Regions from separate parts of the Nonomuraea sp. bgisy101 genome, predicted to be linked through region 2. Evidence: riboswitches for the same ligand, from Rfam matches in the RefSeq annotation. Region 2 holds a riboswitch; the other holds the start of a gene.
The links. A riboswitch is a leader RNA that binds a small molecule or an ion and turns the genes downstream of it on or off. The one in region 2 is predicted to bind cyclic di-AMP.
Positions count from the first base shown of each region.

Region 1: another riboswitch for cyclic di-AMP. It lies ahead of AC3EO4_RS34415 (D-alanyl-D-alanine carboxypeptidase family protein); the one in region 2 lies ahead of AC3EO4_RS23080 (coiled-coil domain-containing protein).

Region 1 covers NZ_JBYITD010000021.1:156,209-163,299, forward strand. Annotated here, with positions in the region: gene AC3EO4_RS34390 (oxidoreductase) at 1-132, shown strand, start outside; gene AC3EO4_RS34395 (ABC transporter ATP-binding protein) at 186-1,079, shown strand; gene AC3EO4_RS34400 (ABC transporter permease) at 1,076-2,704, shown strand; gene AC3EO4_RS34405 (alpha/beta fold hydrolase) at 2,802-4,016, opposite strand; gene AC3EO4_RS34410 (TetR family transcriptional regulator) at 4,218-4,841, shown strand; cyclic di-AMP (ydaO/yuaA leader) riboswitch at 5,151-5,293, shown strand; gene AC3EO4_RS34415 (D-alanyl-D-alanine carboxypeptidase family protein) at 5,307-6,224, shown strand; gene AC3EO4_RS34420 (class I SAM-dependent methyltransferase) at 6,240-6,971, opposite strand.
Region 2 covers NZ_JBYITD010000012.1:25,719-32,809, reverse strand. Annotated here, with positions in the region: gene AC3EO4_RS23105 (PP2C family protein-serine/threonine phosphatase) at 1-402, shown strand, start outside; gene AC3EO4_RS23100 (response regulator transcription factor) at 794-1,402, opposite strand; gene AC3EO4_RS23095 (M50 family metallopeptidase) at 1,543-2,841, shown strand; gene AC3EO4_RS23090 (DinB family protein) at 2,844-3,350, opposite strand; gene AC3EO4_RS23085 (cytochrome P450 family protein) at 3,486-4,721, opposite strand; gene AC3EO4_RS23080 (coiled-coil domain-containing protein) at 4,798-5,751, opposite strand; cyclic di-AMP (ydaO/yuaA leader) riboswitch at 5,755-5,895, opposite strand; gene galT (galactose-1-phosphate uridylyltransferase) at 5,963-7,024, opposite strand; gene AC3EO4_RS23070 (DeoR/GlpR family DNA-binding transcription regulator) at 7,021-7,091, opposite strand, start outside.

The DNA of each region.
Region 1 (7,091 bases), on a different contig from region 2:
AGGGAGGCCGTCGAGTCGCCCCGGCCTGACACCCGCTACGTCGTGGGCTGGCAGGCCGACAATCTCCTCAGCCTCAAGAAGTCCCTCCCGGACCGCGAATTCGACGCACGAGTGACCCTCCCCGCTTCCTGAGCGAACCGTCGCCTCCTCGCCATGCGCAAAAGACCCGCCATCGGAGAGAACCCATGACCCCTGCCATCGCCACTGCCGGACTCGTCAAAGTTTTCGGACCGGCACGCGCCCTCGACGGGCTCGACCTCACCGTACGCACCGGCGAGGTGCACGGCTTCCTCGGCCCGAACGGGGCGGGAAAGTCGACCACCATCCGCATCCTGCTGGGCCTGATGCGAGCCACCTCCGGCAGCGCCAGGGTGCTGGGCGGCGACCCCTGGGCGGACGCCGTCGCGTTGCACCGGCGGCTGGCGTATGTGCCGGGCGATGTGGAGCTGTGGCCCAACCTCACCGGAGGCGAGGCCATCGACGTGCTCGGCCGCTTGCGCGGCGGGCTCGACAACAGGCGCAGGGACGAGCTGATCGAGCGGTTCGAGCTCGACCCGAAGAAGAAGGCGCGGACCTATTCCAAGGGCAACCGCCAGAAGGTCGCCCTCGTCGCCGCCCTCGCCGCCGACGTGGAGCTGCTGATCCTCGACGAGCCCACGAGCGGGCTCGACCCGCTGATGGAGGCGGTGTTCCAGCAGGTCGTCGCCGAGGCGAAGGCCGCCGGGCACACCATCCTGCTGTCCAGTCACATCCTCGCCCAGGTCGAAACCCTCGCCGACCGGGTCACCATCATCAGGGAGGGGAAGGTCGTGGAGTCGGGGACGCTGGCGCAGATGCGGCACCTGACCAGGACGACGATCGTGGCCGAGACCGCCGCACCGGTCAGCGGCCTCGACCGGCTGCCCGGCATCCACAACGCGAAGATCGAGGGCGGCGGCGTGCGGTTCAGCGTGGACACCGAACACCTCGACGCGGCTGTCCTGCACCTCACGAGGTTCGGCATCCACTCGCTGGTCAGCCACCCGCCGACGCTGGAGGAGCTCATGCTCCGGCACTACGGGATCAAGGAGGCGGCATGACCGCCACGGTCTCCCCTGCGCACAGCCGTACCGGATCGAGAGCGGCGAGCGGCCACCTGACCGGCACCGGCGCCATGGTACGGCTGGCGCTGCGCCGCGACCGGATCAAGCTGCCGATCTGGGTGCTCGCCATCACAGTCCTGGTCCCGCGCTTCTACTACGCGGCCACCACCGCGGTCGTCCCGACGCCGGAGGCCCTGGCCGAAGCCACGGAGCTGATCCAGGTTTCCTTCATGAGGGTGCTCGCGGGGCCCTTCTTCGACGCCGAGGCCGTCACCACGCAGAAGTACTTCCTCGCCGCCTACTGGGTCGAGTTCCTGCTGGCCGCCGCGCTGATGAACATCCTGCTCGTCACCCGGCACACCCGGGCAGAAGAGCAGACGGGCCGGGCCGAACTCATCCGCGCGGCCGTCGTCGGCCGGCACGCCCAGCTCACCGCGGCGCTGATCGTCGCCTTGCTGGGCGATGCCGCGCTCGCGGTCTTCACCGCCGTCGCGGCGATCAGCATCGGGTTTCCCACCGGCGGCGCGCTGCTGTTCGGCGCTTCCCTCGCCGCGGCCGGGCTGGTGTTCGCCGCGGTCGCCGCGGTCACCGCACAGCTCACCGAGTACGCCAGAGGCGCCGGCGGGCTCGCGGGCGCGGTGCTCTTCGGAGCGTGGATTCTCCGCGGTGCGGGAGCGATGCAGAGCCAGGAGGGCGGTCCGCTGTTCTGGCTGTCGCCGATCGGCTGGTCACAGCAGGCCCGGGTGCTGGCCGGCGATCGTTGGTGGCCGCTCGGTCTTTCCGCTCTTCTCGCCGGGCTCCTGGTCGCGGGCGCCTACGCCCTGGCGAGCCGCAGAGATCTCGCTGCCGCCTTCGTGGCCCCACGTCCCGGCCGGGCCACGGCGCCTTCGTGGCTGCGCTCGCCGTTCACGCTCGCGCTGAGGCTCCAGCAGGGGGCCATCGGCTGGTGGGGAGCCGCGTTCGTCACCGTGGGACTCGTCCTGGGCGGCATGACCGGTGGAATGTCGACCACCGCTCTCCCCATCTTCGCCGGGGCGGACTTCGGGCGGGCCTGGCTCAGCCTCATGGTGTTCACCGGGTCCCTCTACACCGGCGTCTTCGCGGTCCTGTCGGTTCTCCGGCTCCGGGCGGAGGAGGTGCGCGGCCGTCTCGGTCCAGTGCTGGCCGGGCCGACCGGCAGATCGACGTGGCTCGGGTCGTCCCTGCTGGTCTCCGCGCTCGCCGTGGTCGTCCTGCTGGCGGTGTACGGTCTCGCGCTCGGCGCCGGCGCCGCCGCGTCGAGCGGCGACCCCGCCCTCGCGGGCGAGGTCGTCCGGGCATGCCTGCTCCGCATCCCGGAGGTGCTGGTGCTGCTCGCCGTACCCGCCGCGCTGCTCGGGCTCGCCCCGCGGGCCATCAGCGCGGCCTGGGTCGTGCTCGTGTACAGCGCGTTCGTCCAGATCCTGGGGCCCTACTGGAGGGTGCAGGGATGGCTGGTGAACACGTCGGTGCTGTCCCACCTTCCCTGGCACCCGTTGGGGGCGTTCGCCCCGGTGGCCACGGTGGTCCTGGTCGCACTCGCCGCGGCGCTGACGGCCCTCGGTCTGTACGGCATGCGCCGCCGCGATCTCACCACGGGCTAGGCAGGGGATCGCCGCCGCCGAGGAGCCACAAGGTCGTCGCCGGCACGAACGCCGGACAGCCCCGGCGGGTCGGCGAGCGTCCATGGCTGTTCGATGGTCACGCGAGGGCGCCGTCGTCGAGCGCCCGCGCGGCTTCGACGGGCGCGTAGGCGGCGAGCGCGGCCACGAGGCGGCGGATCTCGTTCAGGGCCGTGCGTGGAAGACGAGCGAAGCGGGCGACGTCGAGCTCGTTGGCGATGGTGAGCACGGCGAAGTCGACGAGGTCGGCCTCATGGATCGGCGTGATGTCGCCGGTGAAGCGATCACGGACGGGAAGCGGTTGGCGCCCGAGGCCGCGGTAGGTGTGGGATCGGTTACAGGCGCCATAGAGATAGACGAGCGACTCGGCATCGGACCCGATGACGCGTTCGAGCCGTCGCCGCTCCGTCGTCGCCATGAGCGCGTGCGGGAACCCGTCGGTGCCGTAGGTCGCGTGGCAGATGGCGGCCAGCTGGGTGCGTGGCGCGGCGGACCACGCCACGGTGAGGGCGTGCACCCTGTGCAGGTGGGCGAGCAGCGTTCCACCTGGGTGGTCGAGCCGGTCGGCGCCCAGCGAGCGTTGCAGCGCGAAGGCACGACGGGCGGTCGTCCCGGTGGCGAGCCACGTCGACGCGCGGTCCGCGACGATGCGGGCGAGCTCATCGGGAGCATCACGAGCTACCAGGTGACCTGCGGCAGGCACCTGAGAGACCGTGACCGCAGGGTTGGCGGCGCGGAAGCGCTCCACCTCAGCGTCGATGAGCGGTGAGCGCGGCCCGCCACGAACGAGCAGGATCGGCAGCTCGATCTTCGCGGCTGTCGCCAGAAGCTCGGGACCGCGTTCGAGGATGTCCTCGACGAGCTCGGCGTGGATGTGGCGGAGGCCACGGGCATCGAGCCAGGCGCGAACCCGATCGGGATCGGGATCGGGTACGACGTCGACGAGTACCAACCCGGCGACATGTCGTGCCGCGCGTGGGTCGGCGAGGGACGCGATGGCGGCCAGCCCGCCGAGGGAGGCGCCGACCACGACGACCGGTGCCGGCTCTCGGCAGATCATCGCGGTCACGTCCTGCTCGATGGCCCGCAGCGTCGTTGCCCGTCCCGAGCTGTCGCCGTGACCGCGCAGGTCGAAGGCCACGGTCCGGAGCCCGGACAGGGCGAGCGCCGCCGCGACCGGCGTCCACACACCGCGACGTTCGGCGCCGGCGTGGAGCAGGATGACGGTCGGACCGATGCCGGTGGCCGTGCCTCGCAGCGTTACGTCTCCTCGGGCGAGGGTGACTTCGGTCATCGCTGGTCGGAGCCCGGCTCGTCCCGGCGCCTGCCGCCAGGGACGGCACCGAATCGTCGAGCGAGGCCCTCACGGGAGGCCGGAACCTCGTTCCCTCGCGACGTCGTGAGGTCGACCACAGGCATGTCCGCACCCCTTACCTTGAGCTGTCAAGGTACGATACGACCCGCTGCCTTGGCCGGTCAAGGTAAGGTTGGAGTCGTGGGGACACGCCGTACACGAAGACCGCCTGAAGAGGCTCGCCGGCTGATCCTCGACGCCGCGGCAGCGCTGCTCGCCGACGGAGGCGTCGCGGCGGTCCAGGTGCGTGCCGTCGCCGCCCGGGTCGGCATGACCGACGCCGGCGTGACACACCACTTCCAGAGCCGCGACAACCTGCTGCGCGAACTGCTTCGACACGGTGGACGCCAACTGAGAGCCGCTGTGCAGGACGTTCTCTCGTCGTGGCTGGAGCAGGGCGCCGACCTCCTGGAGCTCGTCGAGTCACTCGCAGGTCTGTACCGGCAGGGCTACGGCGAGCTGGCGGTCGCGCTGCATGCTGCGGGCTGGCGAGAGCATGGCGACGGGATGCTGAACCCGCTTGTCGACGCACTCCACAGGCTCCGGCCGTCCGCGGCTTCGATCGAGGACACGCGGCTCGCGGTCGCGGCCCTCCACCAAGCGATGGCGATGGAGCCTCTCTACGGGAGTGCCTTCCGCCGCAGCGCCGGCCTCACCGGCGTCGCGGCGAGCGACCCGACCGCGCAGCTGCGCTGGTGGACGCGCCAACTCCACCTCGCGCTCGACCTCGAACCGTCCCCGCTCCGACATGACCGGGGACGCTGAGTCAACGGACGCGGCTGGGGCGCGGATCGAGCCGGTTCCGCCTGCTGGCGGTCGGTGTCGCACCTTGCCGGCTCGGTGCTGCGATCACCGCGCGTACAAGCTCATCGTGAAGGCCGACTGGGACAACATCTGGAACGACGGCTGGGGGTCGATCGCCGACGCGTAGCGGATCGGGCAGGAGCGAGTGTGGAGTATTTGCCCCTTTTGTGCAGTTTGGCTATTTTTAGTGCATTGTGCAGCGAGCCGTCGACTCGTCCGTTGCCATTGCATTGCCCGGACCGCGCGTCTCCTGAGGCTCATCCGCAGGACGACACTCGGCCGCCGAATCCGTATCCACGGAACCGGGGACCCACTTCCCTTGGGGTGAATCGAACGCCGGCTCAGCCGCGTCCGTAGGGCACTTCCCAGCCCGAACCCGTCAGCTAACCCGGTAGGCGGCATGGAAGCTAGGAGCACAACCCCTTCATGCCCACGTACCTCAAGAACCGGCTGGGCCGCGCGCTGCTCGGCGTCGCCATCACCGCAGGCGCCGTGACCGCCGTCGCCCCTGTCGCACAGGCCGCCCCACCGGCCGGTTCGGTCGTTTCACCGGCCCCCCGTGCCCACGTTCCCGCCCCCTCCGCTGACGCCCCCGCGGTGCTCGGCCGTGCCGCCCATGTGATCGACGCCAAGACCAGCAAGGTCTACTTCAGCAAGAAGGCCGATCTTCGGGTCCCGGTGGCCAGCATTACCAAGGTGATGACCGCCTACACCGTGTTGAAGCAGGCCAAGCCGACCGACGTGGTCGAGGTCACCGCCAAGGACGTGCGTTACGCGTCGAGGGGCGGCGCCTCGGTGGCGTACCTGCGCGCCGGTGACCGGCTCACCGTGGAGGACCTGCTGTACGCCCTGATGCTGCCCTCCGGCGCGGACGCCGCCCACGCGCTCGCCCGCACGTACGGGCCTGGTGTCGACGCGTTCACGGCGAAGATGAACGCCAACGCCCGCGAGCTCGCCATGAAGGACACGCTGTACGTCAACGTCGACGGGATGCCCACCAAGGGCGGCGGCTACTCCACCGCACGCGACCAGGTGCGGCTCGCCCAGGCGGCGCTGAACAACCAGTTGATCAAGAAGGTCGGCTCCACCCGGCACCGCTCGATCCCTGAGACGGCGGAGCACCGCGCCTACTCCTGGCGGAACACGAATCGCCTCCTCCGCACGCCGGGCACCATCGGCCTGAAGACCGGATTCACGCGCGCCGCGGGCTACACCCTCGCCTTCGCCGCCGACCGGGACGGCCGTCAGCTGGTCGGCGTGCTTCTGGGAGAGAGCAGCTCCAGCCGCCGCTTCGAGACCGCTCAGGCGCTCCTCGACTGGGCGGCGACCAGCAGGCAACCCTGACAACTCGACAGCAGCTTAACCGGCGGCCTGCAGCTGGAATTGCAGGTCGGAGGCGCCTGGCGACTCCAGGACCGAGACCGCGATCAGGCCGGCGGCTGCGGCAAGGCTCTCGAATCCTGAGCGGGTGTACCAGTGCAGTACCCAGGGGCGGTCCACGACGGTGCTCTCGCCGTCGCGGCACCGCTCGTAGCGCAACACCGTCGTCTGCGTCCGCGCGGAATCGCTACGCTCCTCGGACACCACCGAGACCCGCAACTCTGCACCGTCGTCCGCTGTAGCGGTGCGCACCCGGCCGATCCGTTCGGCAGGTGTGGGCGATGGGACGAACAGCGGCACCAGGGCGGTGCCGCCCACGGCGAGATGGTCGCGGATGCGGTGAAGGGCGGCCAGAGCGATGGAGTCGTCGGGGAGCAGGTTGAAAGTCGGCCCGGCAAGAAAGATCGCACGGTAGCGGCGTGGCAGATCGAGCGCCTCCATGCGCTGGTGGTAGACGACGACATCGACGCCTTGCTTCCGCGCCCGGTGACGGCACCGCTGCAGCATGTCCGCCGAGGAGTCGACACCCTCGACGTCGAGGCCGCGCCGACGCAGGTCGAGCAATGGATCGCCGTCCCCGCACCCCAGCTCCAGAGCCGGGGAACCAGCCTCTTGGACGAACGCCGCGTAGGGCTCTGGATCTTGGGCCACGGACTTCAGCGGCCCGTATAACTCGGCGACGATGCCTGTATAGAAATCAGCAGGATGCACGCCCGCACCTTACGCTTCAGCCGAATGCCCGGCGACATCATTTCCGGCGTCTCGCCACCCGCTCACCACGACGACGTCTCAGTGTTCGTGGTCGCGCGGGTTTGCGTTCGAGCGCGCTCG
Region 2 (7,091 bases):
CGCGGCGACGAGGGCTTCGTCACCGCCGTCCACCTGCGCCTCGACCTCAGCACCGGCGAGTACACGATCACCTCCGCCGGTCATCCGCCTGTGGTCAAGCTCGACTCGGGTACGGGCAACTGGGAGATCGCCTCGGCCAAAGGCGTGGTCCTCGGCGTGGTGCCCGACCTGCACTGCGAGCCCGACAGCGGGGTGCTGCGCAAGGGCGACGCGCTCCTGCTCTACACCGACGGGCTCATCGAACAGCCTGGCCGCGACATCGACGCCGGCCTTGACAGGCTGCTGGGCGAGGCCGAGCGGCTGCTGCCCTCGGGGTTCCGCGACGGAGCGAGGGCACTGGTCAACTCGATGGCGTCAGGACACAACGACGACTGCGCGCTCGTCCTCATCTGGCGCCCATGACGAATCACACGGTCAGATCGTGAGCTGAGTCACTGTCTGGCGGTGGAGCGGCCTTGAGATTCTCAAGGCGTGGACAACCGGTATGAGCTCTACTGCCTTGTCGATCCCCTGTTCTGCGACTCACCGGTGATCGACGGCGCGCCCGAGTTCGTCCATGCGACCAGGCGCGCTCCAGGGGGATGGACGCGTACCGCGCAGGCCGGGCGGGCGACCTCGCCTGCCTGGCGCCGCACGAGGAGCCGGTCTCGCTTCCCTTCCTGCAGGCCCCGCGCCGAAGAGAGCGCCGGCGCGGACTGAGCGCCCCCAGAGCCCGGGTCCCGGTAGGAGCGGCGCGGTTCCGCCGGGACCCGGTCATCATCCACGCGGCAAGCCGCTACAGCCAGCCGGACCGCTACAGCCAGCCGGAGTCGCTGGCGATGCGCACCGCGTCGATCCTGTTGCGGGCGCCCGTCTTGCACATGATCCGTGACAGGTGGTTGCGGACCGTGCCGACCGACAGGAACAACTCGTCGGCGATCTCCGTGGAGCGGGCCCCGCCCGCCGCGACCCTCAGCACGTCCCGTTCGCGCGGGGTCAGCGGGTTGGCGACCGACTCCAGCGCGGCCAGCGCCAGCTCCGAGTCGACCGCCCTGCGTCCCCCGCCCACCGCACGCAGGCCCTCGGCCAGCACCTCGGGCGCCACGTCGAGGCTCATGAAGCCCGCCGCGTGGGCCTCGAAGGCCCGCCGTACCTGACCGGGGTTGGGCTGGGCGGAAAGGATCAGCACCCTGCAGCGGGGAGCCTGCTCGCGTAGCAGCGCGGCGGCGGCCAAGCCGCCGAGATCGGGCAGGTCGAGGTCGACGACGGCGGCGTGGGGATCGTGCTCGAGCGCCGCGGGAACGATCCCCGCGCCCGTGCCGACCTCGGCGACCACCTCGAGATCGGCCTCCACGTCGAGCGAGGCGACCAGGCCCCTTCGCACCAGCGGGAGGTGCTCGGCTACCAGGATCCGAAGCGACACATCTCCTAGAGTGATCGTGTGACTGCGTACTGTCAACGCGGTCTCCGGATTCCGCAAAGGACGCGCAAGCCGTTCAGCATCGGATTGTTCGACTACTCTGGGCTTGTCGGACCTTCTCCTCAGCCATGGAGCGCGCGTAGATGATCTGGCTCTACATCGCGGGGATCGTCATCTTCGTGCTCGGCCTGATGGCCTCCATCGGGCTGCACGAGATCGGTCACCTCGTTCCCGCCAAGCTGTTCGGCGTCAGGGTGACGCAGTACATGGTGGGCTTCGGCAGCACCATGTGGTCGAGGCGGAGGGGCGAGACCGAGTACGGGATCAAGTGGATCCCGTTCGGCGGCTACATCCGGATGATCGGGATGCTGCCGCCCCGTCCCGGTGACGATCCGACCAAGCTGCGGAGAGCCTCGACCGGGCCGTTCCAGGGGTTGATCGACACCGCGAGGGACGTCGCGCAGGAGGAGGTCGGCCCCGGCGACGAGGACCGTGTCTTCTACCGCAAGAAGTGGTGGCAGAAGGTCATCATCATGTTCGGCGGCCCGCTGATGAACTTCGTGCTGGCCTTCGTGCTGTTCACGATCCTGCTCGTCGGCATCGGACTGCCGGGCCTGTCGCCCGTGGTCTCGCCCGACACTAACGCCTGCGTCATCCCCCACGGCCAGACCCGCACGGTCTGCGCGGCAGGCGACCAGCCGACGCCCGCCGCAAAGGCGGGCATGAAGGCGGGCGACAGGATCGTCGCCTTCAACGGCGTCAAGGTCGCCAACTGGGAAGAGGCCACCCAGAAGATCAGGAAGAACGGCCCGGGCCCCGTCACGGTCGGCATCATCCGCGACGGCAGGCCGATGACGCTCAACGTCACGCTCATCGGCAGGGAGGCCATCGACGACCCCACCGCCAAGACCAAGGGCGAGGGCTTCCTCGGCGTCCAGGCCACCAGGATCTACGAGCAGCAGAGCTTCGGCACCGTGATCGGCTACATGGCCACGCTGACGGGCCACGTGGCCGAGTCGCTGGTCAACCTGCCGCAGCGGATGGTCGGCGTGTGGCACGCCGCCTTCTCGGGCGAGGAGCGCGACCCCAACGGGCCCATCGGCGTCGTCGGCGCGGGGCGCATCGGCGGCGAGATCGCCGCCTCGGGCCTTCCGGTCAAGGACAAGCTCTTCGAGCTGGTCAACCTGCTGGCCGGCTTCAACCTGGCGATCGGCATGTTCAACCTGATCCCGCTGCTGCCGCTCGACGGCGGCCACATCGCGGGCGGCCTGTGGGAAGGGCTCAAGCGGGCCTACGCCCGGGTCATGCGGCGACCCGAGCCCGGCTACGTCGACATCGCCAAGGTGCTGCCGCTGACGTACGCGCTCGCCATGGTGATGATCGTCATGGCGGGTCTGCTCGTCTACGCCGACCTGGTCAACCCGATCAAGCTGTCAGGCTGAGGTCACTCGCCCGTCACGCCGTCGATCCGCTCGCGCAGCAGGTCGGCGTGACCGTTGTGGCGGGCGTACTCCTCGATCATGTGCACCATGATCCAGCGCAGTGACACCTCGTTGCCGTGGCGCAGCGTCCTGCCGATCGTGTCGAGCGGGAGGCCCGCCGACACCTTCCTGGCGTAGGCGATCTCGGCGCGCCAGGCCTCCAGTGCCTGCTCACCCGTCATCGTGGCGATGTCGTCGAAGGCGTCGTCGGGCCGGTCGGGCGTCGAGTGCAGGCGCGGGACGTCCTCGCCCATCAGGTGCCTGCGGAACCAACTGCGCTCCACGTCGGCCATGTGGCGCAGCAGGCCGAGCAGCGACAGCGTGGACGGCGCCGCCGAGCGCTCGCGCAGTCGGTCGTCGGTCAGGCCCGCGCATTTGATCGCGAGCGTCTCACGGTGCCAGTCGAGCCAGGCGTCGAGCATCTCCCGCTCGCCCGCGACGAACGGGGTGATCATCCGAGTATCAGTCATAACGTGTGATTATGGACCCGCCGTCAAGTACGGCGCGCCCTGACGGCCGGCGTGGGGGATGGGATGCTCGCGCGGCTCCACCACCGGCTCGATCGCCGGCCGTCGTAGCGATCTTCCTCGGAAAGCGGAACGCGGTCAGCCGTCCAGCAGCACGGGGAGGCTCGCCAGGCGCCACGACATGGGCAGCGGCTGCCGTTCCAGCTTCTCGGGAGCCACGGCGAGACGCAGGCCTGGAAAGCGCGACAGCAGCCCGCTGAAGGCCACCTCGCCCTCCTGGCGGGCCAGGGCCGCTCCCAGGCAGTAGTGCAGGCCGTGTCCGAAGCCCACGTGGACCTCGCGCCTGCTGTCGGGCTCCCGGGCGATGTCGAGCCTGTCGGGGTCGCCGAACCTGCGCGGATCGCCGTTCGCGCTGACGATCAGCGCCATCACGGGCTCGCCTCGCCTGACCACCGTGCCGCCGACCTCGACGTCCTCGGCGGCGTAGCGCATGCGCGTGCCGTGGACGGGTCCGCACCAGCGCATGAGCTCATGGACGGCGCGCGGCACCAGCGACGGCTCCGCGCGGAGTCTGGCGAGCTGGTCGGGATGGGTGAGCAGGGCGGCGGCGCCGTTCCCGATCAGGTGGGCGGTGGTCTCGTGGCCCGCGAGGACGAGCGTGAGCACCATGGTGATCAGCTCGGTGTCGGTGAAGCGGTCGCCGTCCTCGTCGTGGGCTCTGATCAGCCCGGTGAGCAGGTCGTCGGCGGGCTCGGCGCGGCGACGGGGGATGAGGTCGCGGATGTACTCGACGACGCCGACGAGCGGCTCGGCGAGGGCGCCGGGCTCCATCGTCGTCATGCGAGCGCCCCAGACCCTCCACTGGGCGCGGTCGGCCTCAGGGATGCCGACGAGCTCGCAGATGACGGTGATGGGAAGCGGGTAGGCGTACTCCTCGACGAGGTCGACCACGCGGTCGGTCGGCAGCGCGTCGAGGAGCTCGGCGCTGATCTCCTCCACCCTGGGCCGCAGTTCCGTCACCCGCCTGGCGGTGAAGGCGCGCGAGACCAGCCTGCGCAGCCTGAGGTGGTCGTCGCCGTCGAGATCGAGGATCCCGTCGGTGAGGTAGCGGGCGTATTCGGGCGGGACGCCTCTGGCCTGTGTCAGCTTCTCCCGCATGTCGGTGACCTCGGCGCCGGGCACGTTGCCGGGGTCGTTGACGAAGCGGTGGTCGCTCAGCACGGACTTGACGTCGTCGTACCGGGTGACCAGCCAGATCGGGGTGTCCTGCCCGGGGAAGGAGGCGCGGAGGACGGGCGCCTCCTCCCTGAGCTGGGCGAAACCCCTGTACGGATCGGTCAGCAGGCCGGGGTCCATCAGGTTGACGGTCTTCATGAGCGCCTCTCGTGACCGGAAGGATGAATCTGGTCATCGAGTCAAACGTACGCTCGCCGCCGACCCCCTGCAAGGATCAGTTCATCGAGATGTGCACGTGGTCGTAGTGGTTGGCGGTGATGCTGCCTCGGTCGGACATCGCCCGCCAGCCGCTGCCGCTGTTGATGCGCTGCCGCCAGATCACGTACTTGATGCCCAGGCGGCTCTGGTTCTTCATCGCCCACGCGGCGACCTGGTCGCCGAGCGTCCTGTTGGCGGCCGTCGGAGTGGCGCCGCCCGAGCTCATCATGAAGTCGCAGGCGCGCCCGAGCGGATGCTCTCCGCTGCCGCCCGACCGGTAGCAGCCCACCTCGAACGGCAGCGCGAACGACTTCTTGATCGTGTCGCGCATGAGCCTGGTCCGCGGCGTGATGTTCTCCGAGCCTGTGGGCAGCTCGGGCGCCCAGCTTCCGTCGCTCTTGCGCCCCGGACCCGTCGGCACGAGGCCCTGCAGCTTCTTCTCGATGTCCTTGATCATGCCCTCGGCCTCCTTCCGGTCGTCGGCGACCTGGTCGGCCTCCGTCTTGATCCGGTCGGCGAGCGCGATCGCGTCGGTGGCGGCCTGCTTCTTGGTGTCGCGGGCCGCGGCGACGCTCTTGACCACGGCATCCTGCTCGGCGCTCATCTGCTCGAGCAGCGCGGCGGTGTTGAGGTCGGGGGTGTAGAGCAGCATCGGCAGGTCGGGGGTGCTGGCCTGGTAGCGCATCTCGGTGATCTTGGAGGCCTCGGCTTCGGCCTTGGCCAGCGTCTGCTCGGCCGTCGCCAGCCGCTTCTTCGCCGTCTTGGCGGCCTTCCGGGCCTCGGCGAGCGAGACCCGCTTGGCGTTGTAGCGCTCGATGAGCTTGTCGACCTTGGTGTTGAGCTCCTTCAACTCGGCGCGCAACGTGGGCTCGGACGGCTTGGGGGCAGCCGAGGCCGCCGTCGCGGAACCGATGATGAGGGACAGCGCGGCAAGAGCACCGCATGCGAAACGAGACGTGGGGGACGCCACGAACGATCCTCTCCGTCTGCCGGCCGGGTTAGCTGACGGGTTCGGGCGGGAGATGCGGCCCTACCACAGACGTGGATTCACCCCAGGTTCTTGGTGGGTCCCCGGCTCCCGGGCGACGCGCCCGGGATTAGGCATGTAACGGCTGTGAAAGCCGACGAAAAGGGATGTTAGTAGTAAACCAGCGGTAATGCGACCTAAATCGGACACCAAGTCAGTGATCTACCTGAGTGCGCAGAAGCCGCGCGGCCTCCTCCGGCAGCACGTCGTTGACGAACGCCCCCATCGCCGACTCCGAGCCCGCGAGGTATTTCAGCTTCTCCGGGGCTCTGCGGATGCTGAACAGCTCCATGTGGAGATAGGCCAGGTCACGACCCTGCCGCACGGGGGCCTGATGCCAGGCGGCGACGTACGGCATGACCACGCCGAACAGGCCGTCGAGCGCTCTCAGCACACGGGTGTAGACGGGACCGAAGGCGGCGCGCTCCTCCTGGGTGAGGGCGGCCAGGTCGGGCACCTGGCGGTGCGGGTAGAGGTGGACCTCGAACGGGTAGCGGGCGGCGGCCGGCACGAACGCGGTCCACAGCTCGTTGCCGGCGACCACACGCTCGCCCGCGCGCTCCGCGGCGAGCACGTCGGCGAACAGGTTCGGCCGGCCCGCCGCGGCCGCCAGGTGCCGGCGGGTGCGCGGGGTCACGTACGGGTAGGCGTAGATCTGGCCGTGGGGGTGGGCCAGCGTGATGCCGATCTCGGCGCCCCTGTTCTCGAAGCAGAACACCTGCTCCACACCGGGGATCGCCGACAGCTCGGCCGTGCGGTCGGCCCATGCCTCCATGACCAGCTCCACCTGCTCGTCGGAGAGGGCGGAGAAGGAGGAGTCGTGGTCGGAGGTGAAGCAGACCACCTCGCAGCGCCCGACGCCAGGGCGCACCTCGCTCAGGCCGCCTGGATCGGTGTAGGAGCCCAGGTTGGTGGAGAAGCTGGGGAACCTGTTCTCGAAGACGACCACGTCGTAGTCCGGCGCGGGGATCTCGGTCGGCATCCCGGGCCTGGTCGGGCACAGCGGGCACTCGTTGGCCGGAGGCAGGAAGGTGCGGGTCTGCCGGTGGCCCGCCATCGCCACCCACTCCTCGGTGAGCGGGTCGTAGCGCAGCTCGGAGGCGACCGGCCTGGGCGGCAGCTCGCGCTCGTCGATCGCGCTCCTGTCGGCGTCGTCGCGCCGATCGAAGTAGATCAGCTCCCGGCCGTCGGCCATGTGCGCGATGGTGCGCTTCACTTCGTTTCCTCCGCGATGATCAGTTCTCCCGCCCGCTCGGCCAGCTCCGCGCGGGCCTCCTCCGGCA